3 regions of the Comamonas sp. UBA7528 genome follow, and region 3 is predicted to be linked to each of the others. Evidence: predicted binding sites of a transcription regulator. Region 3 holds the regulator's gene; each other region holds the start of a gene.
What was found. The regulator HrcA, encoded in region 3, represses chaperone genes, less so after heat shock. The targets are predictions, from matches to a motif close to TTAGCACTCNNNNNNNNNGAGTGCTAA.

Region 1: the regulator HrcA is predicted to act here: its motif matches at 1,179-1,205, upstream of groES (co-chaperone GroES).
Region 2: the regulator HrcA is predicted to act here: its motif matches at 8,145-8,171, upstream of rpoH (RNA polymerase sigma factor RpoH).

Annotation. Positions count from the first base shown of each region.
Region 1 covers NZ_DLMU01000005.1:243,057-253,681, forward strand. Annotated here, with positions in the region: gene groL (chaperonin GroEL) at 1-630, opposite strand, end outside; gene groES (co-chaperone GroES) at 800-1,090, opposite strand; gene B3349_RS07030 (M81 family metallopeptidase) at 1,789-3,291, opposite strand; gene B3349_RS07035 (ABC transporter ATP-binding protein) at 3,355-5,013, opposite strand; gene B3349_RS07040 (ABC transporter permease) at 5,054-5,953, opposite strand; gene B3349_RS07045 (ABC transporter permease) at 5,962-6,903, opposite strand; gene B3349_RS07050 (ABC transporter substrate-binding protein) at 6,935-8,512, opposite strand; gene dsdA (D-serine ammonia-lyase) at 8,637-9,974, opposite strand; gene B3349_RS07060 (LysR family transcriptional regulator) at 10,101-10,625, shown strand, end outside.
Region 2 covers NZ_DLMU01000008.1:133,216-143,840, reverse strand. Annotated here, with positions in the region: gene B3349_RS09610 (M16 family metallopeptidase) at 1-818, opposite strand, end outside; gene B3349_RS09605 (M16 family metallopeptidase) at 839-2,296, opposite strand; gene ftsY (signal recognition particle-docking protein FtsY) at 2,325-3,500, shown strand; gene cutA (divalent-cation tolerance protein CutA) at 3,614-3,997, opposite strand; gene B3349_RS09590 (GntR family transcriptional regulator) at 4,494-5,246, opposite strand; gene B3349_RS09585 (Bug family tripartite tricarboxylate transporter substrate binding protein) at 5,532-6,512, shown strand; gene B3349_RS09580 (amidohydrolase family protein) at 6,540-7,736, shown strand; gene rpoH (RNA polymerase sigma factor RpoH) at 8,202-9,152, shown strand; gene B3349_RS09570 (Bug family tripartite tricarboxylate transporter substrate binding protein) at 9,299-10,288, shown strand; gene B3349_RS09565 (methyl-accepting chemotaxis protein) at 10,429-10,625, opposite strand, start outside.
Region 3 covers NZ_DLMU01000005.1:90,906-101,530, forward strand. Annotated here, with positions in the region: gene B3349_RS06260 (hypothetical protein) at 289-1,272, opposite strand; gene B3349_RS06265 (hypothetical protein) at 1,391-1,687, shown strand; tRNA gene B3349_RS06270 (tRNA-Ile) at 2,045-2,122, opposite strand; gene hrcA (heat-inducible transcriptional repressor HrcA) at 2,394-3,401, opposite strand; gene B3349_RS06280 (NAD kinase) at 3,431-4,336, shown strand; gene recN (DNA repair protein RecN) at 4,340-5,995, shown strand; gene rapZ (RNase adapter RapZ) at 6,035-6,904, shown strand; gene mutY (A/G-specific adenine glycosylase) at 6,971-8,038, opposite strand; gene mutM (bifunctional DNA-formamidopyrimidine glycosylase/DNA-(apurinic or apyrimidinic site) lyase) at 8,319-9,134, opposite strand; gene B3349_RS06305 (tetratricopeptide repeat protein) at 9,208-10,625, shown strand, end outside.

The DNA of each region.
Region 1 (10,625 bases), 150 kb from region 3:
CTTTTCGGGGTTGTTGATGAAGTAGGGCGACAGGTAGCCGCGGTCGAATTGCATGCCTTCCACGACATCCAGTTCGTTGGCCAGGGACTTGCCTTCTTCCACGGTGATCACGCCTTCCTTGCCGACCTTGTCCATGGCTTGGGCAATGATTTCGCCCACGTCGGAGTCGGAGTTGGCGGAAATGGTGCCGACTTGGGCGATTTCCTTGGAAGTGGTGGTGGCCTTGGATTGCTTCTTCAGCTCTTCCACCAGGGCGGCGACAGCCTTGTCGATACCGCGCTTCAGGTCCATGGGGTTCAGACCGGCGGCCACGTACTTGGAGCCTTCACGCACGATGGCCTGGGCCAGCACGGTGGCGGTGGTGGTGCCGTCACCGGCGATGTCGTTGGTCTTGGAAGCCACTTCCTTCACGAGCTGGGCGCCCATGTTCTGCAGCTTGTCCTTCAGTTCGATTTCCTTGGCCACGGACACGCCGTCCTTGGTCACGGTGGGGGCGCCGAAGGAGCGCTCTAGCACCACATTGCGGCCCTTGGGGCCCAGGGTCACTTTGACGGCATTGGCCAGAATGTTCACGCCTTCGACCATGCGTGCACGTGCTTCACCACCGAAAACTACGTCTTTTGCTGCCATGTTTGGCTCCTACAAATGGGTTCAATTTGGCTGTTTCAGCCCATCCAATGTGCTGAAACCGCTATGAATTTGAAAGTTTGGATGCTGGGGGCTGGTGTCTTGGCTTCGGGCCTGTGCCCTTTACCTTACGGAGCAAGGGGCCTGCGACACCGGTAAATCACTGCGTGATTTACTGCTCAACGACTGCGAACAGATCGTCTTCCTTCATCACCAGCAGCTCATTGCCGTCAACCTTGACGGTCTGGCCGGAGTACTTGCCAAACAGCACGCGGTCACCGACCTTCACGTTCAGAGCGATTTGTTCGCCCTTGTCGTTGCGCTTGCCAGGGCCCACTGCCAGCACTTCGCCTTGGTCAGGCTTTTCGGCGGCGTTGTCAGGGATATAAATGCCCGAAGCCGTCTTGGTTTCGTTCTCAAGGCGCTTGACGATCACGCGGTCGTGCAGAGGACGCAGGTTCATTCACTTCTCCTAGAAATCAACAAAGTGGATTTATCCGTTCCACGCTGCGCTAGGTCAGCGTGGCTAAACAGGCGAGGGACCGTGCTTGTTAGCACTCAACCCCTACGAGTGCTAATAATAAGGCGAAATCGCCAGCTTTCAAGTGCCAAGGTTGCTCGAAAAGCAGGGTTACTGTGGAACGCTGCTGCGGCAGAACGTCATTTGACTTTCTTTCCGGTGTCCCTCGACTTTCGCTTTGCACCACCCTGCCCGGGGCCTGGGCAAGGCCTTCCAACCTCTGAATATGTGCTTCGGCGTCAGCGCCAGCAACTGCTGCAGCAGCCTGACCACCGATCCAGACACCGTGCGCTGTTCTACCGTCTGGTGACGGCGCAAGCCAGTCGTTACTTGGTAACGCATGCCCGTGTGCCCGCTCTCTCTTCCGCCCATCGCCCACAGTGCTGCGTGTCCTGGATCCAGACAGTACCGTGCGACCCAGGCCATGGCTTTGGCGGGCGGCGCCGCCCGCCTCTACGCCCAAGATGCCGCCCAAACCTAAGCGATCCATTTAAAACAAACACTTAGGCGCAACGCAAAACGACTGTCCCGTGGTGTCCCGTACCGCCAAGGCACTCTCGCTGGCGTGGCACGTCACTTTGCTTGCGATATTTCTGCAGGCTCACGCCCTGTGTGGAGCAGGGTTGGTGAAGCAGCTCCGCTCAGGCCGCCACCGGCTCGAAGGTCTTGCCGCAAGGATCGATGCGGATGCCCGGCTTGAGCTTGGACCAGGGCAGGTTTTCCAGCACCATAGGCATCGATCCAGGCGCGGTTGCCACAATGATTTCGCGCGCGATCGGCGTGTAGTCGGCGCGAAAATGGACCGCACTTTTCACCACAAGAATGTCCTGAGCAGTGGGCTCAATGCCAACCACACGGAACATGGCCTGGTCGGCCATCTGCACCTTTTGCGATGCGACGACGATGCGCACCCCATCAATGCGCAGGCACGCACAGGCTCCCAGATCCAGCTTGAAGCCCCGGTAGTACGGGCCCGTCGCATCGACCTTGCCGTCGGAGGTTTTCTCGACCAGGAATTCGGCTTCGAACGGCACATCGCCTCGCACACCCGACTTTCCTCCCAACGACAGGCGCACACGTGCGCCTTCGCCGACCTCATGTGCCTTGGCCGCAGAAGCCGCATCGACGATCAGTCCAATCGCCGCGTTCTGCGCCTTGCTCGCCACCAGTGCGTGCAGCATGCCGGTGGAGTCAGAGTTGCTGCCTGCACCGGGATTGTCCTGCGCGTCGGCGATGATGGTGGGCTTGCCACTGCCTGCATGCGCCATGGCGTAGTGCACGGCTTCTGCCGGTGCATAGAGCTTGCCCGCAAAGTGCGACTCTGCCGCGAGTGCGGCCTGCGCAAGCGGTGCCAGCAGTGCGTCAGCATGTGCCTGTGTGTCTGCATAGGCCCAGAGCACGGGAGAGCACTCTTCAAAGTCAGCGGCCGGAAAACCGGTGGCAAATGAGATGTGCGTGTCGGGGGTCTCGCCTGCCTCCAACTGCTGATACAGCGTTTTCGCCGGTTCGATGTCCGTGCACTGCCAGCAGATGGGCACCAGATAGGGCAGACGCTGCACTGCCATGGCGGGGCGCTTGCCCGTCTGCAGGCGGCGCAGGAGCTGGCTGTATGCGCGCACGCCCGTTTCGGCCATGTCCACATGCGGATAGGTGCGGTAAGCCACCAGCATGTCTGCCTCGCTCAGCATGCGCGTCGTGACGTTAGCATGCAGATCCAGGGTCGCGATCACGGGCACCCCACTGCCGACCAGGGCGCGCACGCGACGCAGCAACTCGCCTTCGCCATCATCAAAATGCTGCGCCACCATGGCGCCATGCAAATCGAGGTAGACGGCATCCACCGGCAATGCTTGCTGGATGCCATCGAGGATCAGGGCGGCGATGCGCTCGTAGGTTTCCCGCTCCACATGCGCCGAAGGGCTTGCCGCACACCAGGTGGTGGGCACCACTTCGTCGCCAGCATCAAGTGCCGCCTGCACAAAGCCCGCCGCCGGAATGTTGGAGCCACGGATCGTAGGCCACAGCTTCTCGCCCGAAACCAGACCCGGCCAGCCACCGCCAGCCTGGAATGCAGCCCAGTCCGCCAGATCGGGCGCGAACGTATTGGTCTCATGCTGAAACCCGCCATACACAATTTTGGCCATTTCTATCTCTCTCTGTTGAATGGGTGCCCCCGGACTGGGGGCAGCGAAGGGAATCAGGACCGATCAGGCCGCAAGTGCCTGGGTTACCGGACGAAAGTTCTGGAAGTCCCAGTGGCGTCCCGGCGCCGCATCGATCAGCGCCTGCGTGTAGGCCTGCTGCGGCGCGCCCAGCACCTGCTGCACCGTGCCGGCCTCCACCACCTGGCCGCTCTTCATGACCATGATGCTGTCGCAGATCTGCGCGGCCACGCGCAGGTCGTGGGTGATGAACAGCACGCCAATGCCCACGCGCTGGCGCACTTCTTCGAGCAGCTCCAGCACCTGCGCCTGCACCGAGACGTCGAGCGCGGAAACGGCCTCGTCCGCCACTAGCACATCGGGCTCCATGACCAGCGCGCGCGCAATGCAGATGCGCTGGCGTTGACCACCCGAGAACTGGTGCGGAAAGCGATCCAGCGCCTGGCGCGGCAGCCCCACCAGATCCATCGCCTCCGTCGCCTTGGCCATGGCCTCGTCGCGCGGCATACCGTAGTTCAGCAGCCCTTCGATGACCGAATCGCCAATGCGGCGGCGCGGATTCAGGCTGCGGTATGGGTCCTGGAAAACGATCTGGATGCGCTTGCGCAGCGGCAACAGCGCGCTGCGGCTCAGGTGGGTGATGTCGTCCTGCTTCAGTCGGATCTCGCCGCCGCTCGGGACGAGCAGTCGCACGATGCAGCGCGCCACGGTTGATTTTCCGGAGCCAGATTCCCCCACGATGCCCAGAATCTCGCCGCGCTTGAGCGTGAGCGACACCTCACTGGCAGCCAGCACCATCTCAGGCTTGTGCAGAAAACCCTTGGACTTCGGATAAGTCTTGTTCAGGCTGCGCACCTGCAGAATCGTCTCGCCCTCAGGCTGCGCACGTGCATGCGGCACCAGACTGGGAACGGAGGACACGAGCATGCGTGTGTACTCCTGCAGCGGGCGGGCCAGGATCTCCTCACGCGTGCCGGACTCCACCACCTTGCCGCGGTTCATCACCAGGATACGATCGGCAATTTCGGCCACCACGCCGAAGTCGTGGGTGATGAAGACCACCGACGTGCCATGTTTTTCCTGCAGCTCACGCATCAGCGAAAGAATCTGCTTTTGCGTGGTCACGTCGAGTGCCGTGGTGGGCTCGTCCGCAATCAGCAGGCGCGGCTTGAGGATCAGCGCCATCGCAATCACGATGCGCTGGCGCTGGCCTCCCGAGAGCTGGTGCGGATACGAGTGGTAGATGCGCTCGATGTCGGGCAGATGCACGGCCTCCAGCATCTGCAGCACCTTGGTGCGGCGTTGTGGGGCCGACAGCGTGGAATGCAACTTCAGCACTTCCTCGATCTGCTTGCCCACGCGGTGCACGGGGTTCAGCGCGGTCATGGGCTCCTGGAAGACCATGGCGAGTTGCGAAGCGCGCAGCGCACGCATCTGCGCGGCGTCCAGGCTCAGTAGGTCTTTGCCGTCCAGCTCGATCACGCCCGAGGACACCTGCAGGCTGTCGGCAGGCAGCAGGCCCATGGTGGCGAGCGAGGTGAGCGATTTTCCCGAGCCCGATTCGCCCACGATGCACAGCGTCTCGCCCGCATGCACTTGCAGGCTCAGGTCGCTGACCAGCGTTTTGCCGTCGCCGCCCTTGAGCTGCACGCACAGATTCCGGATGCTCAGTACAGCGGGATTCGATGGATTGTTTGGTGTCATCACTGGATCCACAAATGAAATAAACGCGGAAAGTGGCGCATCACATGCGCTTGGCCATGCGCGGGTCGAGCGCATCGCGCAGGGCATCGCCCAGCAAATTGACGCTCAGCACCGTCAACGACAACAGCAAACCGGGGTAGAGCACCAGACCAGGCAGGAGCTGGAAGTAGGCGCGCCCCTCAGCCATGATGTTTCCCCACGAGGAAATCTCGGGCGGCACGCCGGCGCCCAGGAAACTCAGGATGGCTTCGGTCAGGATGGCCGAGGCAAAGATGTAGGTGCACTGCACGATCAGCGGAGCCATGGTGTTGGGCACCAGGTGGCGCACCATCAGCGTGGGCAGCGGCGTCCCCAGCGTGAGCGCAGCCTCGACATAAGGCTCGTTGCGCACGCTCAGAATCACACCACGCACCAGCCGCACCACCCGCGGCACCTCGGGAACTGTGATCGCGATGAGCACGGTCAGCAGGCTCGCGCCAGAGATTGACACCAGCGCAATCGCCAGCAGGATGCCCGGGATGGCCATCAGGCCATCCATGACGCGCATGACGATGGCATCGACCCAGCGGAAATATCCCGCGAGCACACCGATGAACAGGCCGATGACAAGGCTGAATGCCGCGACGCCCAACCCTACAACCAGCGACACGCGGGCACCGTAGAGGACGCGGCTGAACACATCGCGGCCATAAGCGTCTGTCCCCAGGAAATGCTCGGCGGAAATCGGGCGCAGGCGCTGCGCGGGGTTGATCTCGGTGGGGTCGCTGCTCGCCAGGAGTGGCGCGGCAATCGCCACGAAGATGACGGCTGTCAGCACGATCAGGGACAGCATCACAGGCCATGTCTTGAGCGTTGCCCACAGATGGGAGCGCTTGGGTGCGGCCACTTCCGTGGCGGCGGAGACCGCGATGGCGGGGGTGCTTGAAGAGAGTTGCGTCATGCTGGACCTCAATAGCGGATTCGCGGATCGAAGATGGTGTAGGACACGTCCACCACCAGATTGATCAGCACGTAGACCAGCGCAAACAACAGGATCAGCGCCTGAATGACCGGGTAATCGCGGGCCAGCACGGCTTCCACCACCAGGCGGCCGAGACCGGGGAGGTTGAACACCGACTCGGTCACCACCACGCCACCGATCAGCATGGCGATGCCTACACCGATGATGGTGACGATGGGCACCGCCGCGTTGCGCAGTGCGTGACCGAGCAACACACCACGCTCGTTGAGACCCTTGGCCCGCGCCGTGCGGATGAAGTCTTCGTTCATCACTTCAATCACGCTGGTGCGTGTGATGCGGGCGATGAGCGCGATATAGACCGAGCTCAACGCCAGCGTTGGCAAGGTGATGGAACGTAGAAAGGGCCACAGGCCTTCCGACAGCGGCTTGTAGCCTTGCACCGGGAACCAGCCAGCCCCCAGGGAAAGCGTGAGGATCAGGACATAGGCCGTGACGAATACGGGGATCGAGAATCCTAGTACCGACAGGGCCATCACCGCGCGGTCCAACAGCTTGCCTTGGCGCCATGCTGCCAGCACCCCCAGCGGAATGGCGACCACAATGGCGACGATGATGGTGCTCAGGCACAGCGCGATGGAGGGGCCCATGCGCTGCACGACCATCTCGAGCACGGGTGTGCCCGATAGCAACGAAGTGCCCAGATCGCCACTGAGCAGTTGTCCGATCCAATGGAGGAACTGTTGGTAGACCGGCTTGTCGAGCCCCAGGTTCTGGCGAATGGCCTCGAGTTGCTCGGGCGTTGCGGAGTCTCCCGCCAGAATCGCCGCAGGATCCCCCGGCGTGAGGCGCAGGATGGCAAAGACGACGGCGGCAACCACCACCATCACTGGCAATGCCGCAGCCATGCGTTTGAGTACAAATGCAATCATGACGAAAGACTCACTTTTTCATGCGGACTGATTACTTCTTCTGGACATTCCAGAAGACCGGAACAGGAGCTTCCAGTGCGCCACTGATGCTGTTGCGATACGCGGCCGGCACGTAGTACTGGCCCATAGGCAGCAGCACGCCTTCGGCAATCACCAGCTTCTGGATCTGGCCGGCCAGTTGCTTGCGCTTGGCTTCCTCGCCAGTACGCGAGAACTCAATGCGCAGGCGCTCGATCTCGGGCACGTCGGGCCAGCCGAACCATGCCCCCTTGCCGTTGGCAGCCACCCCGAAGGCGCGCAGGGGGTCCGACGCTTCGGCCATCACGTTGTTGGTGGCAAAGATATTCCAGCCGCCCTCCTTGGGAAGCGCCTGGTTGGCGCGGCGCGTCACCACGGTCTGCCAGTCCATGGCCTGCATTTCCACCTTGAAACCCGCCGCGCGCAGGGCCTGACCGATCACCACGGGTTGGGTGTTGACCGAAGGCGTGTCGGTGGGCTGCAGGATCACCACTGGTGTACCGTCATAACCGGCTTCCTTCAGCAACTCCTGGGCCTTCTTGGGGTTGGCCTTGATGGTGACATCGGCACCTTCCTGGCTGGCATAGGCCGAGTCGCAGCCAAACAGGGCAGCACAGGGCTTGAAGTACTGCTTGTTGCCGATCATGGCTTGTAGCACCGGCTCCTGGCCCACGGCATACATGGCCGCTTCCCGGATCTTCTTGTTGTTGAACGGCGCATGCACGTGGTTCATGCGCATGACGGTCTGGTAGCCCTGGGGATCCAGCACCTTGATGGCGATGTCCTTGTTGGCACGCACGATCGGCTCAAGGTCGAAAGGCAGCTGCTCCAGATAGTCGATCTCTCCATTGACCAGCGCGTTCACCGAAGTCATCGCATCGGGCGTGGCAATCCACTTCACGCGGTCCACCAGCACCTTCTTGCCACCGGCCAGACCCGATGCCGACTCGGAGCGCGGTACGTAGTCGGTGTTCTTTTCGTAGACCACCTGCACGCCCGGCTTGAACTCGGCGGCTACGAACTTGAACGGGCCCGATCCAATCGCCGTGGTGATGGCCTGTGTGGGAGGTGTCTCAGCGATGCGCTTGGGCATCATGAACGGCGCCACACCGCTGGGCTTGGCCAGGGCGCGCACGGCCAGGTCGCTCGCCTCCTTCATCGTGATGGTGAAGGTCGAGACATCCACCACCTTCATGTCGGCCATCTCCGAGGTCATCAGCTGGCCCATCTTGTCCTGCGTGGCCCAGCGCTTGATGGAGGCAACGCAGTCCTCCGCCGTCACAGCACCACCATCGTGCCACTTCAAGCCGGCGCGCAGCTTGAAGGTATAGGTACGGCCGTCAGCGGAAGCCTTCCAATCCTGAAGCATCTGCGGACGGATCTGGTTGTCCTTGTCCGTGGCCAGCAGCGTGTCGTAGACCATGTAGCCATGGTTGCGCGTGATGTGCGCCGTGGTGATGATCGGGTCCAGCACGCGCAGCGGGGCATGCATCACGGCGTTGACCGTGGTCTTGGCCTGAGCGTGGACGGATCCCACCAGGCCGCACGCGAGCAGCGAGGCTGCCAATGCCGCATGTGTGAAAGAACTCATTGCTTTACTCATCGTCAATCTCCGTGGTTTCCTCAATGGAAATGAAAGGCATGGCACACACGCCGGGTGAATGAAATGAAAAAAGGGAGGGAGGTGGGATGAAGTGCCCTGCGAATGCTTCGCACTAGTTGCCACCCGTGTCGGCCAGTGCGCCAAACAGCCGACCGCTGGCGCGCTCGCCTTCTAGCAGCAGGGCCTCGTATTCGTCGCCTGGCATCAGCGCCCCGCCGGTCGTCCAGACAATGTGATTCGCCCGCAACATCCGTGCCTGCAAGCCCTGCTCCGCGATGTAGCGCCGGCCCGCTTCGGATTGCAGCAGCGCACGCGGCCCGCTGACCGCAGCGGCTGCCGATGGTTCCACCTTGAATCCCGCCAGCGACTGCATGCGCCACACGTCGGCATGCATGCATTCGTCCGACGTGACGGCCACACCGGCGAGGCGCTCCCGCATCAGCGGGTACACCAGCTCCGACGCGCGCGGCACAGCCAAGCCATCGGCAATCGTGCGATTGTGCTGACCCGCGTCGTAGATGCTGATACCTGGCTTGTCCGGGTTCTGCATCTGCACCAGAAAGCACGCCGAGTCCTCAGGCTCCACAAAAAAACAGTGCACCGCTGCGCCAAAAACATGCTTGAGGCCGTAGCACACACCGCCCGGGGCGCCGCCCACTCCGCAGGGGATGTAGACGAACAAGGGGTGCTCCTCGTCCACGGCAATGCCTTGCGCAGCAAACTGAGCCCCCAGGCGCAGCGCCGCCACGGCATAACCGCTGAAGAGCGAGAGCGAATGTTCGTCATCCACGAAGTGGCACATCGGATTGGCCTTCGCCAGCTCACGCCCCTTGGCCACCGCCTCACCGTAGTCGCCCGCATATTCGTGCACCGTCACGCCATGGCTGCGCAGCTTGCGCTTCTTCCAGTCCTTGGCCTCGGCCGACATGTGCACCGTTGCGCGAAAACCCAGCGCAGCCGACATGATGCCGATGCTCATGCCCAGATTTCCCGTGGAGCCGACAGCCACCTCGTAGTGCGAGAACACCTCGCGCGCAGCCGGTGAGCCCAGGTTCTGATAGCCCTGCTCGCCCACCAGCAAGCCGTTGTCGCGAGCCACCTGCTCGGCGAACTCCAGTACTTCATGGAAACCGCCACGGGCCTTCACCGAGCCGGCCACCGCAAGTTGGTGGTCCGCCTTGACCCAGAAGCTGCCTGGCAACGACGGGTCGGCACCGATCACCGCAGACGGCAGCGCGCACAAGGGCGACTCCACGATGCCGCCACTGTGTGCAAGCTCGGGGAACAGCGTGGCGAGCAAGGGTGCGAAGCGCGCCAAGCGCTGCTCCGCCTTTTCAACATCACTGATAATAATGTCAGAGGTTTTGGAAGCAGGTGGCTTCGGTACACATTCCGCATTGATCCACAGCGTGGAGACTTGGCAAAAAAGTTCTTTATCATGCTGCGGCATAGGTGTTTCCCCCATATAAATTCAGCACTTGCAAGCGATCAACACCCAAGCAACAGAAATTGCATTCTGTGGACCATATGCATATGTGACAAGTCAACCTTGTCAATCCATTCATTAGTCTCGCCAATGAACATCAACCACCTATCGCCGTCTCTGCTCACCTGGCTCAGATGCTTCGATGCCGTGGCAAGGAACAACAGCTTCACGCTCGCGGCCAAGGAGCTGCATGTCACGCAGGGCTCGGTCAGCCAGCAAGTGAAGAAGCTGGAGGACTATCTGGGTGTGCAGCTGTTCTACCGAGAGGGAAAATCGCTGTCGCTGACGCGCGAGGGGGCGCGGCTGTCACTGGTCTCCGAGCAATCGTTCGAGACGCTGAACCAGGCTGTGGGCAAATTGCGGCGTGACCAGCGCAGCACCAACGCACCGCTGAACCTGAGTTGTTCGCCTTCCTTCGCGATGCTCTGGCTCACGCCGCGCGTGAGCGATCTGCTGCAGGGCAAGTCGGGCGTCACGGTGCGCATCTATGGCGAATACCACATGCTCGACCGCGTCGGCATGGGGCTGAGCGGCATCCAGGCAGGCATCCGTTTCGACCCCGGGCATTACGTGGACCTGAACGAGGAGATGTTCCTCGACGAATGGATCATCCCC
Region 2 (10,625 bases), on a different contig from region 3:
AAGGGAATCTTTTCCTCCACCGCCTTGCTCAGAGCTGGCACCTCTGCCACGGCGGGCAGAGGCAGGCAGCCCTTGCCGTCATTGGCAGGCAAGCGGGCCAGCAACTGCTGCACCAGGGTGTCGGCCTGGGCGCGGTTCACCGCCCCCACCACGCTGACCTTGGCACGGCAGGCCTGGAACGATCGCGCATGCAGGGCCTGCATGTCGCCCAGCTGGATATGGGCCAGCGTCTGCTCCGTGGTGCGCATGCCGTAGGGGTGGCCGCTGTACACCAGCTTGCCGAAGGCACGGCCGGCCACCGTGCCAGGGCGGGTGCTGCTTTCCTGGATGGCCGCGCTCCAGCGGGCGCGCTCGCGCTGCCACACGTCCTGCGGCCAGCTGGGCTGTGCCATCTGGCGCGAGGCCAGGTCCACCGAGCGGTTCAGCAGATCCGGCACCGTCAGACTGCGCAGCGAATAGCTGAAGCTGTCCTGCCCGGCGCCCGCTCCGAACGAGGCCCCCAGATCGGCCCAGGCTTCGCCCAGCCTGTTTTCGTCCAGCGCCGCCGCCTTGCCGTCGGCCTTGACACCCTTGGAAGCCATCAACGCCACGGCAGTGGCCAGACCGGACTTGTCCACCGGGTCGCGGCGGCTGCCGGCATCAAACGCCACCTGTACATCCACCATGGGAATGCTGGGACTTTCCACCAGCCAGACCTGGGCGCCGCTGGCCTGGGTCCAGTGCTGGATGGGCAGCAGTGCCCAGGCGTTGCTCACGCCCAGGCCTGCCACGGTGCATGCCGCATAGGCGCAGGCCGCAATGGTTTTCATCTTCTTCATGACCAAATCTCTCCTGGCGCTCAGTGCAGATCGCCGCTGACAGGGGCGGCAGGGCGGGGTTTCTTGCCCGCCAGGGGCTGGGGCACCAGCACGCCCACGGTCAGTTGGTCGTCACCAAAATAGCGTCGGGCCACGGACTGCACCTGCTCGGCCGTCACGGCCATCAACTGGCGCAGCACCTGGTCTTCGGCATCCACGGGCATGCCCATGGTCCAGTAACTGCCCAGGCTTTGTGCCTGTGCAAAGACCGAGTCCCGCTCATACACATTCGAGGCCATCCACTGGGTCTTGACCCGCTCCAGCTCGGCCGCCTGCACACCGTCCTTGGCAATACGCTGGATCTGGCCACGCAGGGCTTTTTCCACTTCCGCCGCCGTATGGCCCTTGGCCGGCACGCCGGTCAACATGAACAGCGCCGGCCCCCGGCCGAATACCGAGGCCGAACTGCCAGCCCCATCGGCCACGCGGCCCTTGCCTTGCACCAGGGCCCGCTCCAGGCGCGCACCGTCATAGCCGTCCAGCACAGCGGACAGCACCAGCAGCGCCAGTGCGTCGCGGTCTTCGGCCGTGGGCTGGGCCAGATTGCGGTAGGCCGGAGCGCGGTAGGCCATGGCCACAAAGGCCTGCTCGGCCGGCTGTTTCACTTCGATGCGGCGCACGCCGATCTGCGCAGGCTCGGTGCGCGGCTTGCGCGTTGGCACAGTGCGAGCCGGAATCTGGCCGTAGGTGGCTTCCGCCCAGACCTTGACCTGGTCGGGATCGACATCTCCGGCAATCACGATGACGGCATTGGCCGGCACATACCAGGCTTTCTGGAACTGGCGCACATCGTCGGGCGTCATCGCGTCCAGATCGTCCATCCAGCCCACCACCGGGCGGCGGTAGGGCGAGGACTGGAACACGGTGGCCATCATCTGCTCCATCAGCACCGAGCGCGGCTGGTCTTCGGTGCGCATGCGGCGCTCTTCCTTGACCACTTCGATTTCCTTGGTGAACTCGGCATCCGGCCACTGGTTGCTGGCAAAGCGGTCGGCCTCCAGGGCCATCACTTCCTGCAGCTTGTTCGCCGGAATCTGCTGGTAGTACCCGGTGTAGTCACGGTTGGTGAAAGCGTTCTCACGCCCGCCCAGAGCGGCCACCTTGCGCGAGAAATCGCCCGGCGCCACCTTGGCCGAGCCCTTGAACATCATGTGTTCCACCACATGGGCCACGCCCGAAGTGCCATCCACCTCGTCCATGGAACCCACCCGCACCCAGACCATGTTCACGGCCGTGGGGGCACGCTTGTCCGGCTGCACAATCAATTGCATGCCATTGGAGAGCTGGTACTGGCGCACGCTGGAAGCCGCGCCAGGGGCTGCGACAGCCCATTCGGCCAGCGAAGACGACACCGATGGCGTGGCCGGTGCATCCGCAGAACCGGCCTGCGCCAGTGCGGCACTTGCCACAAGTCCTAGGAGGGTAAGGGTACGTTTCATAGAATGGAGTGATTCTAAGAATCCACCAATGTTCAGTTTTTTCAAGAAAAAGCCCCCACACACCGAGTCTGCCGCTCCCGAAGCGGCGGATGTACGGCCCGATGCGCAGGCACCCCTGTCTGACGCGCCAGCCCCTGCCTTGCCCCAGCCTGCCACTGGCGAAGCCGCCAAAGGCGGCACCATGGGCTGGCTGCGCAACACCTTTGGCGGCGCCAAGGCGGATGCTACCCCGGTCGAAGCCGTGCCGTCGGATTTCTCCGTGCCCGCCGTCGCCGAGCCCCAGGCCAAGCCCGAAGCTGCGGGCGAGCGCCAGGGCTGGATGGACCGCCTCAAGGCGGGCCTGCGCAAGACCGGCACCAGCATCACCACCGTCTTCACCGGCACGCGCATCGACGATGCCCTGTATGAAGAGCTGGAGGACGCCCTACTGATGGCCGACACCGGCGTCAAAGCCACCCAGCACCTGCTGGAAGACCTCAAGCGCCGCGTCAAGGAAAGCAAGACCACCGAGCCGGCCTCCGTCAAAGGTCTGCTGGCCGAGGCCCTGACCGATCTGCTGGCCCCGCTGCAAAAGCCGCTGACGATTGGCGAACACCAGCCCACCGTGCTGATGGTGACCGGCGTCAATGGCGCGGGCAAGACCACGTCGATCGGCAAGCTGACCAAGCACCTGGCCGACAACGGCCAGACCGTGCTGCTGGCCGCCGCCGACACCTTCCGCGCTGCAGCGCGCGAACAGCTGGGCGTCTGGGCCACCCGCAACACGGTGGAAATTGTCAGCCAGGAAGGCGGCGATCCCGCAGCGGTCAGCTTTGACGCGGTCTCCGCCGGCAAGGCCCGCAAAAAGGATGTGGTGCTGGTCGATACCGCAGGCCGTCTGCCCACCCAGCTGCACCTGATGGAAGAGCTGAAAAAGATCAAGCGCGTGGTCAGCAAGGCCGATGGCACGGCCCCGCACGAGGTGCTGCTGGTGATCGACGGCAATACCGGCCAGAACGCGCTCAACCAGGTCAAGGCCTTTGACGAGGCCCTGGGCCTGACCGGCCTGATCGTGACCAAGCTGGACGGCACGGCCAAGGGTGGCGTGCTGGCGGCCATCGCCCAGGAAAAGCCGATCCCCGTTTACTTCATCGGCGTGGGCGAGAAGGTAGAAGACCTGGAAACCTTCAACGCCAGGGAATTTGCCCAGGCGCTGCTGGCCTGACGCAGGCTACGGCGCCTCCCTCCCCTCTACGACCGAAAGCCCTGCTCCGCAGGGCTTTCTTTTTGGAACACGGCCTGCACAACGGTGTCAGCCCCCTCCAGCGCAGACCGTCTCTAGCGTTTGGCATCCCGGACCGGCATGGGGGCCTTGACATTCTGTGCCACCCACTGGCCGTAATCGTGCTGGGCCTGTTCGCCGCGCAGCAGCAGCTGCGGCAGCTCGTAAGGATGCTGGCTGCGCAGCCATTCCAGCAGCGGCTGCACCGCATCCGGCACGGTCTTGAACACCAGGCGCCACTCGGGCGACGCCTGCAATTCCCCGTTCCACAGATAGTGGGAAGTGATCTGGTCCACCTGCGCGCAGGCTGCCAGTTGCGCCTGCACCGCCCCCTGGGACAGGCGCTGGGCATCTTCGGCCGTGGGCACGGTGGTGGTCACCACGCTGACACCCCGAAAGGCAAAGCCCTTGGAGGGGCGGGTGGGGGGAATCTGGCTCATGCAACGCTCCGGCGGTTGGCAACAGGGGCCGATGGTGCCCCACTGCGCGGCAGTTGGGCATATTTTTTCCAACGGTTGCACCACAGCGCCCTGCGGCAGGAAGTGCACACTCAGCCGCCAGGGCCACCGCCTCTGCATTCCAGATGCCAGCCATGGCATCTTGATAAAACAATGATTTACAAGGCCTTGTACGTGCCACGCACTGGCGGCCCGTGCAGAACCTTGCTGCCTTCGCGGGCGAGTGGTTGTTGCGCGCCGTCCTGCCCAGTCCGCGACCGCCCCTAGTTGCTGGGCCAGCCCCACGGCGGCGGCCATCCCGCCCGGTTCCTGGGCACACTGCACCTCCATGAACTGGAGTACCAGTCGCGCAAGAACTGCACACGGAAAAGCGGCCCATGGCAGCTTAGGGCAGTTCACGCCATCTCTGGCTGCACACAGACTTCCCCCCGTGATGGCGGCGTGGCAGACCTCCACGATGTGCCTGAACTTTTGCCTGCTAACACCCAGATGTGCTTGAACTGCCCGCCAGCAAGCTCACCAGATCCACCTCGCGCTCAGCCACCGCACCATGGATCACCCGCTGCTCCAGCTCATCCAGATGGGCCATGGCCACGGCCAAGGCCTTATCGCGTGCGCCGCCCAGCAAGGCGTTGATGATCTCCTGGTGCTCGCGGGGAGCACATACGGTCGCGGCCACACTGTCAAACAAGGCCTTGTACAACTCCGTAGTGCTCACCAGGCGTTGCATGTATGACAGCAACTCCTCGCTACCCGCCATGTGTGCCAGCACCAGATGGAACTCACCGGCCAGCCGGATAGAGTCTGCCCGGCGCCCATCCTCCATCGCCTGGTATTCCGCTTGCACATGACGCTGCAGCGCCTCTGTCTGCACAGCGTTCAACTGGCCGCACAGGCTGGTCACCAGACCTGCCTCGACAATGCGGCGCGCACGGTAGATGCTGCGCATCTCCTCGACCGTCGGGTTGGGCACAAAGGCCCCCCGGTTGTGCTCCAGCACCAGTCGCTTTTCAGCCCCCAAGCGGGTAAACACCTTGCGTACGGCACCCCGGGTGCAGTCCAGCGCCTCGGCCAGCGCGCGCTCGCGCAAGGGCGTGCCGGGACGCAGCTTGCCGCTCAGCAGCGCCCGCGAAATCGCCTCATAGACACGTTCGTCCACACTGACTGTGCCATCGGCTACAGGCTCTTCGCTGGGGACATGGGGAGCAAGGCGGCGGGAAGAGGCGGACATGGACAGCACAAAGACAACAGGCTTGAAATCTTAGCGGCACGGGCACCCCGCGTTCAAGTCAGGGGACCCGCCGTCGCCAGGCATCAGGGTTTACGCGCAATACCTGCACAAATATGAGTCTCACCCAAAATTTTGGTTAACCAAAATATAAAATTTGATTAACCATTGTATTGAACCAGCTCATACCAATGGGGAGAGACATGCCATATCAGCGGACGTTCTGCGTCGCCTGTCGGGCACTTGTCGGCCTGAGTCTTTTCTCTGTTCCCTAGAAAGTTTTCACCCATGGCGCAACTTCCCGCTTTTCCTCTCAAAGCCCTGGCGGCCCTGTCGCTGGCTGGTGCATCCGCCTTCGCCCACGCCGCGTGGCCGGACCGCCCCATCACCCTGGTGGTGGGTTTCACCGCCGGCGGATCGGCCGACACGCTGGCGCGCACGATCGCCGAGCCGCTGTCCCGCCGTCTGGGCGTGCCGGTGATTGTGGATAACGTGGCCGGCGCTGGCGGCACCATCGCCACCCAGCGTGTGGTGCGCGCCAAGCCAGACGGCAACACCATCATCCTGGCGTCCAACAGCGAAATCGTGCTGGCCCGCCACTTCAACAGCGCCATTGCCTACGATGGCACCAAGGACCTGCGCCCGGTCACACTGGTGGGCGTCATGCCCATGGTGCTGGTCGCCGGCCCCAAGGTGCCTGTCACCTCGGTCGAGGCCATGCTCGCGCGCGCCAAGACCCAGGCAGGTGCCGACACCTTTGCGTCCTCCGGCATTGGCACGGCCTTGCACATTGCCGGTGAAATGCTGAACCAGCAGGCCAAGGTGTCGATACAGCACGTCCCCTACAAGGGCGGCGTACCCATGCTGACCGACATCATCGGCGGCAATGTGGATTACGGCTACTTCATGGTGCCTTCGGTGCTGGGTTTCCTCAAAGAGGGCAAGGTCAAGCCACTGGGCACCACCTCGAAGACCCACTGTGAAGTCCTGAAGGGCATCCCCGCCATGTCGGCCAGCAAGGCACTGCCCAACTATGACTTCGGCGTATGGACCGGCATCTTCGCCCCCAAGGGTGTCGCGGAGACCGTGGTGACACGCCTGAACACCGAGATCAATGCAGCGATGCGCGAACCCCAAGTCATCAAAATGCTGGACCAGGCCTGCATTGGCCAATCGGGCGGCACGCCCGCTGAGTTCGCCAAGCTGATCCTGGCAGACGCCCAGAAGATGCGCCAGATCGCAACGCCCGAAATCGGTGCCGTGCGATAGGCTCCATCCCTACAGGAAACATTCAACGTGAGCACTTCCAGCCTTTTACTGCAGAACGTTCGCCCCATGGGCGAGCCAGCCTGCGACCTGTTGATCGAGCAAGGCCGTATCGCGGCCATGGGCACCTCGCTGAACACACCCGAAGGTACCGAGCGCATCGACGGCGGGGGCCAACTGCTACTGCCCGGCCTGATCGAATCCCACACCCACCTGGACAAGACACTCTGGGGCCAGGACTGGTACGTCAACGAGGTGGGCAACCAGTTGGTCGACAAGATCAACAACGAGCGCACCTACCGCGCCCAAACGCGGCACGACAGTGCGAGCCAGTCGCTGCGCATGGCACGCGAGTTTCTCGCGTTGGGCACCACGCGCATCCGCAGTCACGCCGACGTGGATACGGACATTGGCACCCAGCATGTGGCGGGCCTGCTGCAGACCCGCGCGGACATGGCGCCCTGGCAAGATATTCAGGTGGTGGCTTTCCCACAATCGGGCCTGCTGCAGCGCAAGGGCACGGCACAGCTGCTGGATGCATCCCTGGCCATGGGGGCGGACGTGCTGGGCGGTCTGGACCCCTGTGCCATCGACCTGGACCCGGCCCAATCGCTGAACGTGCTGTTCGAGATCGCCGAGCGCCACAACAAGCCGCTCGACATCCACCTGCACGAGCCCGGCGACATGGGCGCCTTCTCGCTCCAGCTGATCTTGGACCGTACCGAAGCACACGGCCTGCACAACAAGGTGGTGATCAGCCACGGCTTCTGCCTGGGCGATGTGAGCGATGCCCAGCGCAGCGCGCTGCTGGCGCGCATGGCCAAACTGGGTGTGTCGCTGGTCACCAGTGCGCCGCCTTCGCGCAGCGTGCCGCCGCTGGGTGCCTGCCAGCGCGCGGGCGTGCCCATGGCTGGCGGCAACGACGGTATCCGCGATACCTGGTCGCCCTACGGCCGCCCTGACATGCTGGAACGCGCCATGTTCATCGGCATGCGCTACAACTTGCGCCGCGACGATGAAGTCGAGCAAGCGCTGCACTGCGTCACCCACGCAGGTGCCACGGTCTGTGGCTTCGCCGACTATGGCCTCACACCCGGAAGCCGAGCCGATCTGGTGCTGGTGCCCGCCCAGACGCCCGCCCACGCCGTGGCCGCCCGCCCCGTTCGCTCACTGGTCATCGCCCACGGTCAGATCGTGGCGCGCGAGGGCAGCTTGCTGCTGGAGTAACCGGAATCAGAAGCCCCGCCCCCACGGACGTGCTTCTGTAGCTTCCGCCCCCCAAATCACGCAATGAAATCGAGCAATCGCTTTCATTGAAAATCTCTTAGACAGGGACAAACCCGGTCTGTCTTTTAAGCAGGGTATGTCCAAGTGCCCCGCTGCGGGCACTTGGACATACTTTTCGCAAGGGCTTCACCGCACCGCCCTGCGGCAGGAAGTGCACACTCAGCCGCCAGGGCCGCCGCCCCGGCATTCCAGGCACCAGCCATGAAATCTTGATAAAACAATGATTTACAAGGCTTTATACGTGCCACGCACTGGCGCCCTCCAAATCCAGTACAAATCCTGTGACGGTGTACGGAGCCTGCGACAACTTGTCACGACCCCTGGCCCTACATCGCGGGAACTTATGCCTTAGCACTCAGTCATAGAGAGTGCTAATATGGATTTATGGAAGAAAGGATCAATGCAATGACTACACAGACGGGCACCCTTACGGCTGCAACGGCTCTGGCACCTGCGAATCCTTGGGCTCTGGTGCCGCCGCTGGGCAATCTGGATGCTTACATCTCCGCTGTAAACCGCCTGCCCATGCTCACCCAAGAGGAAGAGCAGGACTATGCGCGCAAGCTCAAAGAACACAACGACCTGGATGCCGCCGGGCGCCTGATCATGTCCCATCTGCGCCTGGTGGTATCCATCTCGCGCCAGTACATGGGCTATGGCCTGCCCCACAGCGACCTGATCCAGGAAGGCAATGTGGGCCTGATGAAGGCGGTCAAGCGTTTTGACCCCGACCAGAACGTGCGTCTGGTCAGCTACGCCATGCACTGGATCAAAGCCGAGATCCACGAGTACATCCTGAAGAACTGGCGCATGGTGAAGGTGGCCACCACCAAGGCCCAGCGCAAGCTGTTCTTCAACCTGCGCTCGATGAAGCAAGAGCTCAAGGCGGATGCCGCCATCGAAACCGGCGACAACACCTTCCGCGACACGCTGACCGCACAGGAGATCGACTCCGTCGCCGCCAGACTGAACGTCAAGCGCGAGGAAGTGATGGAGATGGAAACCCGCCTGTCGGGTGGCGACGTGCTGCTGGACCCTTCGCCCAGCGACGACGATGACAAGGCCTTCGGCCCCATCTCCTACCTGACCGACGGCGCCCACGAGCCCACAGCCATGATCGAATCGCGCCAGCGCGATGTGATGGCCACCGACGGCATTGCCCAGGCGCTGGAGGCGCTGGACGACCGCAGCCGCCACATTGTGGAAGAGCGTTGGCTGAAGGTGAACGATGACGGCTCCGGCGGCATGACGCTGCACGAGCTGGCAGCCGTGTACGGCGTGAGTGCCGAACGCATCCGCCAGATCGAAGTGGCCGCCATGAAGAAAATGAAGAAGGCGCTGGCCGAGTTTGCATAAACCCGGCCAAAACCGCACAGTGCCACACAGGCACTGCGCCCATGGCTGCCCTGCAGCCTCCTGAAACCCGGATAATTTCCGGGTTTTTTATTGCCCGCCGTCACGCCGTCCGCGCAGGCAGCTATCACTTTGCATTGGGAGAAGCCATGACCGAATCCACCCGCTCCACGCTGTGCCGCCGCAGCCTGATGAGCCTGGCCTGCGCGGCCGCCCTGGGCTGCAGCGTGGGCGCGGTCCAGGCCGAGCAGTGGCCCAGCAAGCCCCTGCACCTGATCGTCGGCTTCCCCGCAGGCTCTTCCCCCGACCTGACGGCCCGGGCGCTGGCCGAACCGCTGGAAAAAGCCCTGGGCCAGACCATCATTGTGGAAAACAAGGTGGGCGCGGGCGGCAACATTGCTGCCGAAGCCGTGGCCAAGGCCACGGACGGCCACACGTTCAGCGTGATGATCAACGGCAATATGACCATTGCCAAGCTGCTGAACCCCGCCGTGCGCTACGACCCGGTGAAGGACCTGCAGCCCGTCAGCCTGATCGGCGTGGCGCCACTGGTGCTGGCGGCACCGGCCAATGCCCCGGACGGCAAGGCCTTCTTCGCGGCCGGTGCCGCGGCTGGCAGCAAGTGGAGCTATGGCTCGCCCGGCGTGGGCACTGTGGGCCACCTGGGCATGGAACTGCTCAAGAGCCGCTCCGCGTTGCGGCCCGAACATGTGCCCTATGCCGGCTACCCCCAGGTGTACCAGGGTCTGCAAGGCGGCGATCTGCAGCTGTCCATGCTGCCGCCCGCGCTGGCCATGCAGCAGATCCAGGCCGGCAAGCTGCGCGGCATTGGCGTGACCTCGGCGGCCCGCAGCCCGCTGGCCCCCGGCCTGCCCAGCCTGAAGGAGCTGGGCGTGCAGAACTTTGACCTGGAAATCTGGAACGCTGTGGCCGCCCCCAAGGCCATGCCACGCGCCCATGTGGACAAGCTGGCCGCCGCCGTCAGCGCCATCGTGCGCACCCCGGACATGCGCGCCAAGCTGGCAGTCCAGGGCTGGCAGGTGGTGGGCAGCAGCCCGGAAGGCCTGTCCAACCGCATCCAGCAGGATGTGAAGGCCCTGGGCACCATCATCCGCGAACAAGGCATTCGCGGCCAGTAAGCGCTGCGCGGCCGCAGGGCCTGGCAGCCATGGGCGGATCGCCCACAAAAAAAGGAGGCCTGGGCCTCCTTTTTTCACGCCGTGCATTCCGCCACGCATGCCGGTGGCCCTGAAGGCCGCTGCATCTACACACGCCTTTGTCAGGCCGCTTCCAGGGCCCGGACTTCCAGGGTCTGCAACGCCTGGCGCTGGCGTGGGATGAACACCGCCGCTGCGCCGTGCAGGCGCTGGGCCTGCAGCGCCAGCACATCGCTGAGCTGGGCACTTTCCTCGGCCATGCCGCGGTTCTGCTCGCTCAGGTCACGCAAATGGGCCACGGCGTCGCTGATCTGCGCAC
Region 3 (10,625 bases):
GGTCGCACTCTGCCTCCTGGTCGCTCAGCGAATCGCGACTACATGACGACTATCGCAATCTCGCACGCGGAGTACCACGCCCTGCTCAAGCTGTGCGGAGGCGCCGACTGCGTACTTCGCGACCTGGCCCGCGAAGTGTCCCTCAGCCTCGCCGCGCCCGCTCCTGGCAAGTCGTGGACAGACACCGTCCGCCCTGAGCTGTTCAAAGCCGCCTGGGCTCACGACGCGGCAGAGCAGGCTCACGCGGATGCGAACAACGCAGCTCATGCTGCTTAAAAAGGGCCCGTCTTATTGCTCAGTACGCAGTGAGGCATTCCTGATAGTAATTCGCTCGCCATTCGACGACAGCTGCACGACGCAGTTTGTCGTCGAATCAACAAAGACACTATCTACTATTTCGCAGAACTTCTCTCTTGAGCAAGAAAGGTCAGGAGCCATGTCAGCTAAGGTTCCTGCGAGGTAATCAGGTAGCCTGATAAGCGCATCGAAACGATTCTTCCCTGTTTTATCCGGCAATTCGAACATGATTTTTGGTATCTCTACTCTAATGTGGCCCTCCGCATCACGAGTTAAGCCAGGCCGGTTCGAAGCCATTAATGCGAAGTAGAAGTACGCCAAGTCATACACTACTGTATCATTGTGCTCAATGAGCTTATCCCGGTCAGAAATCCATCGGATATATCCAGCTCCCGTCGATTCAGTCACTAATGAAAACATGATTGCGGCAAATGCCGCCGCAAGATGAATTTGACGCGATAGCCTTGCATTCGGCTGCTTTCGGGTCAGGTCTTTCCCGAATACGCGCAGACGTTGAAGCGCTTCGTCGAAGTACTTGGGGTCCACTGAACTGCTTGCATGAGAGTTGTTCCGAAAGATTTCTATCGTTTCAGAGGAATCGGGAATAAAGTCCACCATGTCCTCGACACGTAAGTAATCCCGTAGCAATGACGACTCCTGGTCTATGACAAAAGACACGCTAAAAGTTATGGGCTGTGGGCACGTCAAATACTGAATCAAGCCGAGGGGTGCGCTCTGGACTTTCTTAAGGTCTCGGGGTACTGCCGCCGAAATATATTTAATGATGTTCTCGGTTTTATCGTGATTTGCAATGACGACAAATGAAAAAACATCGTTATTCTTTTCTTTATCACCGATGCAGTAGTCCGACACAATTGTCCAGGGCATTCCCGGCGGGTAGCCCGCGAACCACTGCGTCATAGATTCCCTCATTTTCTTTGTAGCGTTCTCAAGCAGCGGCAGCAAATCAATCACAAATCTCTCCTTTTTTGGCCCCCTTGAGCGTCATTTTCGCGCAGAACAGAGAACCTCCAAGGCTACGTATAAAACGCATCGCTATACGTGTCATCACTACCCAACTTTGGAGACAAAAATGAAGCAAGCAAAGATGACTCGTATTGACGTTCTGCAAGCGCGTATCACAGCGATGCAAGAGGAGATTGCGCAGCTGCATGGGCTGCAGAAGAAGCAGTTCAACTTCCCGATGCGCTGCACGGAAGCGACTGTGAATGCTGCGCTCGAGGCAGCTGGATGTGAGCGCCGGGTGCGGAAGACGTTCGTGGCCGGTGGGGTTTGGGCCTTCGTGGTGCTGGAGCCGAACGGCGCCCCGGGCTTCATGCACTACAAGACTGCGAAGCTCGCATTCGAGAACATCGTTCGCCACGCTTGAAGGGGATGCGCCCCTGGGCCGCCCGCCTCGTCTGACTACTGCTTAGGCAGCAGCCAGACGAGACGGGCTTAGCTCTGCCAATTTCGGAGAACGCACAGACCCCGATAGCTTCGCTTCCGGGGTCTACGCTTTTTGGGCACTGCGAAGGTTGAGGGTGCGCGAGTTTCTCGGCGAAGCGGAAACCCTGGTGCATGGACTTCCGGAACCCATTCACCAAAAAGGTGTCACGAGTCAAGAACAGTCCAACTAAGTTGCCAAAAATACAACTCAACATAACAAAAAGCGATGCCTCCAAAAGGAAAGCATCGCTCTTTTCTTGTCTTGCATGCTACGCATTCCGCAGCATCAAAACATTGATGGTAGGGCCTCCCGGAGTCGAACCGGGCACCAACGGATTATGAGTCCGCTGCTCTAACCGACATGAGCTAAGGCCCCAAGTCATCGTAAAACGATAACACCAAAACTTCAAAGCATGGTGAGAAACCTAAGCACCTCAGGCTTCTGACCCACTTTTTTATACGGTGGAAAAATAATGGAAAAGAACCCTTTTCTACACCACCTCAAACACCGCAATACTCTTTAAAATCAATCACTTGCAAGACATCAAGTTGTTTGGGCGGAGCTATTATGAGTCCTCTGCTCTAACCAACTGAGCTAACGCCCCTTGCCAGCCCGGCGCATGGCAGGGCGCACGCATTGTAACGGCTTAGCGCCGGCTGCTCAGCGCATTGGTGACCAGCTTGGAGGTGATGTCCACAATCTGGATCATCCGGTCGTAGTGCATGCGCGTGGGGCCGATCACGCCCAGCGTGCCCACAATCTGGCCGTCCACCTCGTAAGGCGCGCTGACCACGGACAGCTCCTCGAAGGGCACAACCTGGCTTTCGCCGCCAATGAAGATGCGCACACCTTCGGCCTGGCTGGAGAAATCCAGCAGCCGCAGGATCTGGGTCTTTTGCTCGAACAGTTCGAACGCCTTGCGCAGATTGCCCATGTCGCTGGAGAAATCGCTTACCGACAGCAGATTGCGCTCGCCCGAGATGATGACCTGCTCCTGGGGCTGGGGGTTCATGGCCTCGGCGCTGACATTGACCGCCGCCTGCATCAGGTTGGCCACCTCGGTGCGCAGGCGCTCCACTTCGGACTGCATGCGCTCGCGCACCTGCTCGATGGCCAGACCGGCGTAGTGCGCGTTCAGGAAGTTGGACGCTTCCAGCAGTTGCGAGCCCGAAAAATCATGGTCGGTGAAGATGACGCGGTTCTGCACATCGCCTTCCGGCGACACGATGATGACCAGCACGCGCCGCTCGGAGAGCTTCACGAACTCGATGTGCTTGAACACCGAGCTGCGCCGCGGCGCCATCACCACACCGACAAACTGCGACAGGCTGGACAGCATGTTGGCGGCGTTCGCAATCACCTTCTGCGGTTGTTCCGGCACCAGTTCCTGCGCAGGCAGCATGTCGCGGCTCACGGTCAGCATGGTGTCCACAAACAGCCGGTAGCCCTTGGCGGTGGGCACGCGGCCTGCGGAGGTGTGGGGGCTGACGATCAGGCCCAGTTCCTCCAGATCCGCCATCACATTGCGGATGGTGGCCGGCGACAGTTCCAGGCCGGAGGCGCGCGACAGCGTGCGCGACCCCACAGGCTGGCCGTCGGCAATGTAGCGCTCGACCAGCGCTTTCAACAACAACTTGGAACGATCATCGAGCATGGAACGATTTTAATGATGTAATTTCCCTTATGACGTCCAAGTTTCGCCATGTAGCCCTGATCGGAAAGTACCGTGTCGCTTCCCCCACGGGCCTTCCCCAGGACAGCCCGCGCCAGGCCCTGGAAGATATTGCAGCTTTTCTGACCACCCAGGGCTGTGAAGTGATTGTGGAAGCCGAGACCGCCTTGCACATGGGTCTGCCCGCACAGTACCGCAGTCTGGATGTGGACGCCCTGGGGCAAGCCTGCGATCTGGCCCTGGTCATGGGCGGCGACGGCACCATGCTGGGCGTCAGCCGCCACCTGTCACGCTACGGCACGCCGCTGATCGGCATCAACCAAGGGCGCCTGGGCTTTGTCACCGACATCCCGCTGGATGAGAACTTCCAGCCCACGCTGCAAGCCATGCTGGAAGGCTGCTACGAAGAAGACAGCCGCCCGCTGATCGAAGCCCGCGTGATGCGGGGCGATGAATGCGTGTTCGAGGCCCTGGCCATGAACGATGTGGTCGTCAACCGGGGCAGCACCTCGGGCATGGTGGAGTTGCGGGTGGAGGTGGATGGCCGTTTCGTCTCCAACCAACGTGCCGACGGCCTGATCGTGGCCACACCTACCGGCTCGACCGCCTATGCGCTGTCGGTGGGCGGTCCGCTGCTGCATCCGTCCGTGGGCGCCTGGGTGATGGCCCCCATTGCCCCCCACACCCTGTCCAACCGCCCCATCGTGCTGCCCGACCAGGGCGAAGTCATGATCGAGGTGGTGGGCGGACGCGACATCAGCGCCAATTTCGATATGCAGTCGCTGGCCTCGCTGCGCCACGGAGACCGCATCTATGTGCGCCGTGCGCTCCATGGCATCCGTTTTCTGCATCCCCTGGGCTGGAACTACTACGCCACGCTGCGCAAGAAACTGGGCTGGAACGAAGGGGGCACCTGAGCCATGGCCCTCAAACGCATTGCACTGCGCGACTTTGTCATCGTGCAGGCGCTGGACCTGGACCTGCACGCCGGCTTCACGGTGCTGACGGGCGAAACCGGCGCCGGCAAATCCATTCTGATCGACGCTCTGCAGCTGGTGCTGGGCAGCCGTGCCGATGTCGGCGTGGTGCGCGAAGGCACGCCCCAGGCCGATATCACCGCCGAATTCGACTGCCCGCCCCACCTGTCCCAGTGGCTGGACGAAGGCGGCTTTGCCCAGGAAGACAGCCTGCTGCTGCGCCGCGTGATCGATGCCCAGGGCCGCAGCCGCGCCTGGATCAACGGCGCACCGGCCACAGCCACCCAGTTGCGCCACCTGGGCGATGCGCTGCTGGACATCCACGGCCAGCACGCCTGGCAAAGCCTAACCCGGCCCGAAGCCGTGCGCGAGCTGCTGGATGCCTACGCCGGCGTGGACGCCCAATCGCTGCGCGCCCACTGGGCCGCCTGGCGTGCCGCGCACAAGAACCTGGAACATGCTCTGGCCGCCCAGGACACGCTGCAGCGCGAACGTGAACGCCTGCAGTGGCAGATTGGCGAGCTGGACAAACTCAGCCCCGGCACCGATGAATGGGAAGAGCTGAACACCCAGCACACCCGTCTGTCCCACGCTCAGAGCCTGCTGGAAACCGCTCTGGGCACACTGCATCTGCTGGAAGACGATGAAACCGGCATCACCAGCCCGCTGACCCGCGCCCACAGCACGCTCCAGCACCAGGAACACCTGGAGCCCGAATTCCTGGCGATTGCCGATGTGCTGGCTTCCAGCCTGGCCCAGGTCAACGATGCCCGCCACAGCCTGCACAGCTATCTGCGCCGCACCGAGCTGGACCCCGAACGCCTGGCAGAACTGGACAGTCGCCTGACGCTGTGGATGCAGCTGGCGCGCCGCTACAAGCGCACGCCGCAAGAGCTGCCCGGTCTGCTGCAATCCTGGCGCGACGAACTGCGCCAGCTGGATGCCGTGGTCGATGTGGGCCGGCTGCGCCAGCTGGAACAGCAGGCACACGAGGCCTACCAGGCCGCCGCACGCGCCCTGTCGCTGCAGCGCGCCAAGGCCGCACCCAAGCTCTCGCGCGCCATCACCCAGGCCATGCAGGGCCTGGGCATGCAGGGCGGCAAATTCGCCGTGCAGTTGGACAAGCTGGAAGAACCCACACCCAGCGGCCTGGATGGCGTGCAGTTTCTGGTGGCCGGTCACCCGGGCGCCACACCGCGCCCGATTGGCAAAGTGGCTTCGGGCGGCGAGCTGTCCCGGCTGTCGCTGGCGATTGCCGTCACCACCAGCCAGCTGGGCCAGGCCGGCACCCTGATTTTTGACGAGGTGGACTCCGGCGTAGGCGGCGCCGTGGCCGAGACCGTGGGCAAGCTGATGCGCGCCCTGGGCCGCGACCGCCAGGTGCTGGCCGTCACCCACCTGCCCCAGGTCGCCGCCTGCGCCGACCAGCACTATGTGGTCAGCAAGCGGCGCGACAAGAGCGCCACCACCAGCTCGGTCACCCCCGTGCAGCAGCAGGCCCGGGTGCAGGAAGTGGCCCGCATGCTCGGCGGCGAGCGCCTGTCCGACACCACGCTGGCACATGCCCGGGAAATGCTGGCCCAGGCCCATGTGGGCTGATCGCCTATAGTGGAGCGCTGTAAGGAGACGTATCGCGCTATGGCCCTGGAAGTTGTACTCATCACCGGCATGTCCGGCTCCGGAAAGTCCGTTGCCCTGCACGCACTGGAAGATGCGGGCTATTACTGCGTGGACAACCTCCCGCCCGAGCTGCTGGGCCCGCTGACCCAGCTGGAGCCCAGCCGTTATGGGCACAAGGTGGCCGTGGCCATGGACGCGCGCAGCCCCAAGGGCCTGCCGTTGCTGCCCGAGCAACTGACCGCCCTCAAGGCGCGTGGTGCCGTGGTGCATTCCATCTTTCTGGACGCCTCCACCGGCACGCTGGTGCGCCGCTTTTCCGAAACCCGCCGCCGCCACCCGCTCTCGCGCCAGGACACGGACGGCGCACGCCTGGCCCTGGTGCAAACCATCGAGGACGAACGCGAACTGCTGGGCCCGCTGCGCGAGAGCGCGCACGTGATCGACACCAGCAATCTGCGCTCCGCCCAGCTGCAAAGCTATGTGAAGAGCCTGATCTCGGTCCCGCCAGGGCAGATGACGCTGGTGTTCCAGTCCTTTGGCTTCAAGCACGGCCTGCCGGTGGATGCCGACTATGTGTTTGACGTCCGCATGCTGCCCAACCCCTACTATGAGCAGGAGCTGCGCCCCCTGACCGGCATGGACCAGCCGGTGATGGACTATCTGCGCCAGTCACCCGATGTGCAGCGCATGCAGGCCCACATCATCCAGTTTCTGGACCACTGGTTGGACATGCTGAACCAGAACCACCGCAGCTATGTGACGGTGGCCATTGGCTGCACCGGCGGCCAGCACCGCTCGGTCTATCTGGTGGAGCAACTGGCCAACCATTACCTGGGCCAGTGGACCACCTTGCGCCGCCACCGCGAAATGGACCAGCGCCGCCATTGAGAATGGGCACAGCAGGTGGCGTGCAGCGGCCTGCACGCCACCCACCGTACACCGCTCCGGCTCGGCTTATTCCAGGCTTTCCAGCAAGCGCCGCACCGGCGCCGGCAACCCCAGGCCGGGCCACGCCCGCGGGCTGAACCACGCGCCCCCCGCAGCCCAGTCACCGGCCACCGCAGGGCGATCCCCTTCCAGCTGTACCACCACCGGGTGCAAGAAGAGATCGCGGTGGGTCAGCACATGCAGCACAGCTGGCAAATCCTGGCGGGACTGCACGGCTCCCAGTCCGGCGACGGCCGCATCCACGCCGTCCACGGCAGCCTCCCAGGCAGGCTGTGCATACAGACCGGCCCAGATACCGCTGGACGGGCGGCGCTGCAGCCAGGTGTGGCCTGCGGCATCCCGCAACACCAGCAACCACCAGGCCTGCGTGCTGCGCTTGGTCTTGCGCGTCTTGACCGGGTAATCCTGCGGATTGCCCTGGGCGGCAGCCTGGCACAGCACCTGCACGGGGCAGATCAGGCAGTTGGGGCTGCGCGGCAGGCAGACGGTGGCCCCCAGGTCCATCAGGCCCTGGGTATAGCGCGGCATCTGCACCTGCAGGTCGTCAGTGGGCAGCAGGTCTTCGGCCAAGGCCCACAGGGTTTTCTCGTTCCGGGATACCGACAGGTCGTCGCCAAACGCCAGCACCCGGGTCAGCACCCGTTTGACGTTGGCATCCAGAATCGCGGCCCGCTCTCCAAAGCAGAAGCCCGAGATGGCGGCGGCCGTTGACCGTCCAATGCCCGGCAGCGTGGCCAGTTGCACCGCGGTGCGCGGAAATTGCCCGCCAAAGTCGCGTACCACGGCCTGGGCGCATTTGTGCAGATTGCGCGCCCGGCTGTAATAGCCCAGGCCGCTCCACAGCGCCAGCACCGCATCCTCATGCGCAGCCGCCAGGCTGGCCACATCGGGAAACTGCTGCAAGAACCGGTCGTAGTAGCCCAGCACCGTGGTGACTTGGGTCTGCTGCAGCATGATTTCGGACAGCCACACGCGGTAGGGGTCGCGGGTCTGCTGCCAGGGAAGGTGGTTGCGGCCATGGCTGGCCTGCCACTGCACCACAGCGGAGGCAAGGGACAAAGAAGAAGTGGTCACGCGTGGGAAAGTAGGTGTGTGGGCTGGCAGCGTTCCGGCACAGACCCGGTGCTGCTGCATGGCCCATATTCATGGCTCCAGCTGCTCAGCACCATCTCACCAGCGGCTTCGCCCGCTGGGGAAGGCATCACCTCGCACCTGACAGGTGCAAGGACACTGGCGCTACGCTGACAGCGGGAGCCATTGTGCGGCAAGCGCTGCACGGCTGCTGCGGCTGGCCCATTCGGGCCGCAAAGCCCCGCTTGGCGATCGGCCACCGGCTAGCAGCTACCGGCCAAGGCTACTTCTGGCAGTGCGCGCAGAAGTAGGTGCTGCGCTGGCCCTGGCGCAGCATGCGGATCGGGCGGCCACAGCCCACGCAAGGCTGGCCCTCGCGCCCATAGACCTTGGCCTGCAGCTGGAAGTGGCCCGGCATGCCGTCGGCACTGGAAAAGTCCCGCAAGGTCGTCCCCCCCTGGGCCACGGCCAGTGCCAGCACTTCGCGGATGCCGTCAAACAGGCGCCGCACCTTGCGCGGGCCGACCTCCCTGGCCGGCAACTGGGGGTCGATGCGCGCCAGAAACAGTACTTCCGAAGCATAGATATTGCCCACCCCCACCACCAGCTTGCCCCCTAGCAGCAGCTGCTTGATCGGCGTGCGGCTGGCCTGTAGCCCGGCGGCAAAGCGCTCGAGGCGGAAGGACGCCGGGTCCAGCGGCTCCATGCCCAGGCCATCCAGCAGCTTGTGCGCCAGCGGGTCTTCCTCGCCGGTCACATGCACCACGGCGCCAAAGCGGCGCGGGTCGTGCAGCCGCAGCATGCCTTGGTCGGTCTGCATGTCAAAGTGGTCGTGCACGCCGGCAGCCCCCTGCTCTGGCGCAAAACGCAGGCTGCCCGACATGCCCAGGTGCAGCAGCAGCATGCCCGCGTCCAGATCCACCAACAGATACTTGCCGCGGCGACGCACCTCCTGCACCACGCGCCCGGCCAGTGCCTGGGGTTCCACGCCCAAAGGCCAGCGCAAAGGCTTGCCCATGCGCACGCTCTGAACCCGCGCCCCGACGATGGCATCGCGAAAGCTGCGGCGTGTGACTTCAACCTCGGGCAATTCAGGCATGGGCAGATAGAGACAAAGGGGTGTTGGCTTGGATTATTATGGGTTGATGCAGCTTCACTTCCGCCCTCTGCACTTGCCCCTCGCCCTTGCCTTGCTTCTGGGGTCGCACGCCGTGCTTGCCCAGGGCCGGCCAGCGACGCCCAAGGCAGCCGCCGCCCCCTCCGCAGCCCAGCCCGAAACCAGTGCCGAAGAGCTGTCGGCCGAGCTGTTCTACGAAATTCTGGTGGGCGAAATGGCCGCAGGCCAGGGCGACATGGTCAATGCCATGGCCCTGATGCTGGAAGCGGCGCGCCAATCGGGCAGCGAACAGCTGTACCGCCGCGCCACCGAGCTGGGCCTGCAGTCGCGCTCCGGTGACCGTGCACTGTCGGCCGCGCAGGAATGGAAGCACGCCTTTCCCCAGTCACGCGACGCCAACCGCTATGTGCTGCAACTGCTGCTGGCACTGAACCGTGTCTCCGAAAGCCTGCAGCCGCTGCAGCAGGAAATCGCCTTCACCCCGGCCGCCTCCAAACCGGCCTCCTTTCTGGCCATTGCCCAGCTGTACAGCCGGGTTTCGGACAAGTCCCTGGCCGCAGCCGTGGTGGAGCAGGCACTGGCCAAGGAACTGCGCAAGCCCGACACCGGACCGGCCGCCTGGGCCACAGTCGGCCACCTGCGCATCGTCGCCGGGCAAAAGGAACTGGCACTGGACGCCGCGCGCAAGTCGCACGCCATGGCCCCGGACAACGGCGCCGCCGCCCTGCTGGCCCTGGAGCTGATGGAAGCCGACATGCCCGAAGCCGAGCCGCTGGTGCAGGGCTATCTGAAGCATTCGCCTTCCGCCACCATCCGCATGGCCTACGCCCGGGTGCTGATGGGTTATGAACGCAATGCCCAGGCACGGGAGCAGCTGGAGATCATTACCAACGAAAATCCCGAGTTTGCCGATGCCTGGCTGGCCCTGGCCGGCCTGCAATTCCAGAACGGCGAACCGGAAGCGGCCCAGCGTTCGCTGGACCAGTTCATCCCGCTGGCCGAGAAAGTGCCCGACGACAGCACCCGCCAGGCCGTGCTGACCCAGGCCTATCTGATGCACGCCAGCATCGCGCTGCAGCAGCGCAATGACAAGGCCGCCAGCCAGTGGCTGGACAAGATCGAGGACGGCCATGCCATCCTGAATGTGCAAAGCCTGCGCGCCACCATCCTGGCGCGCCAGGGCCAGCTGCCCCAGGCACGTGCGCTGATCCGCGCCGTGCCCACGCGCTCGCCCGCCCAGGAAAAGCTCAAGCGCCGCGCCGAAATCCAGCTGCTGCGCGATGCCGGTGCGCCGCAAGAGGCCTACCTGCTGCAGCGCACCCTGCTGGACCAGTCGCCGGAAGACAACGACATTGCCTATGACACGGCCATCCTGGCCGACAAGGCCGGCAAGTACGACACCGCCGAGGCACTGCTGCGCGGCGTCATCGAACGCCAGCCCACCCACCACCATGCTTACAACGCGCTGGGCTA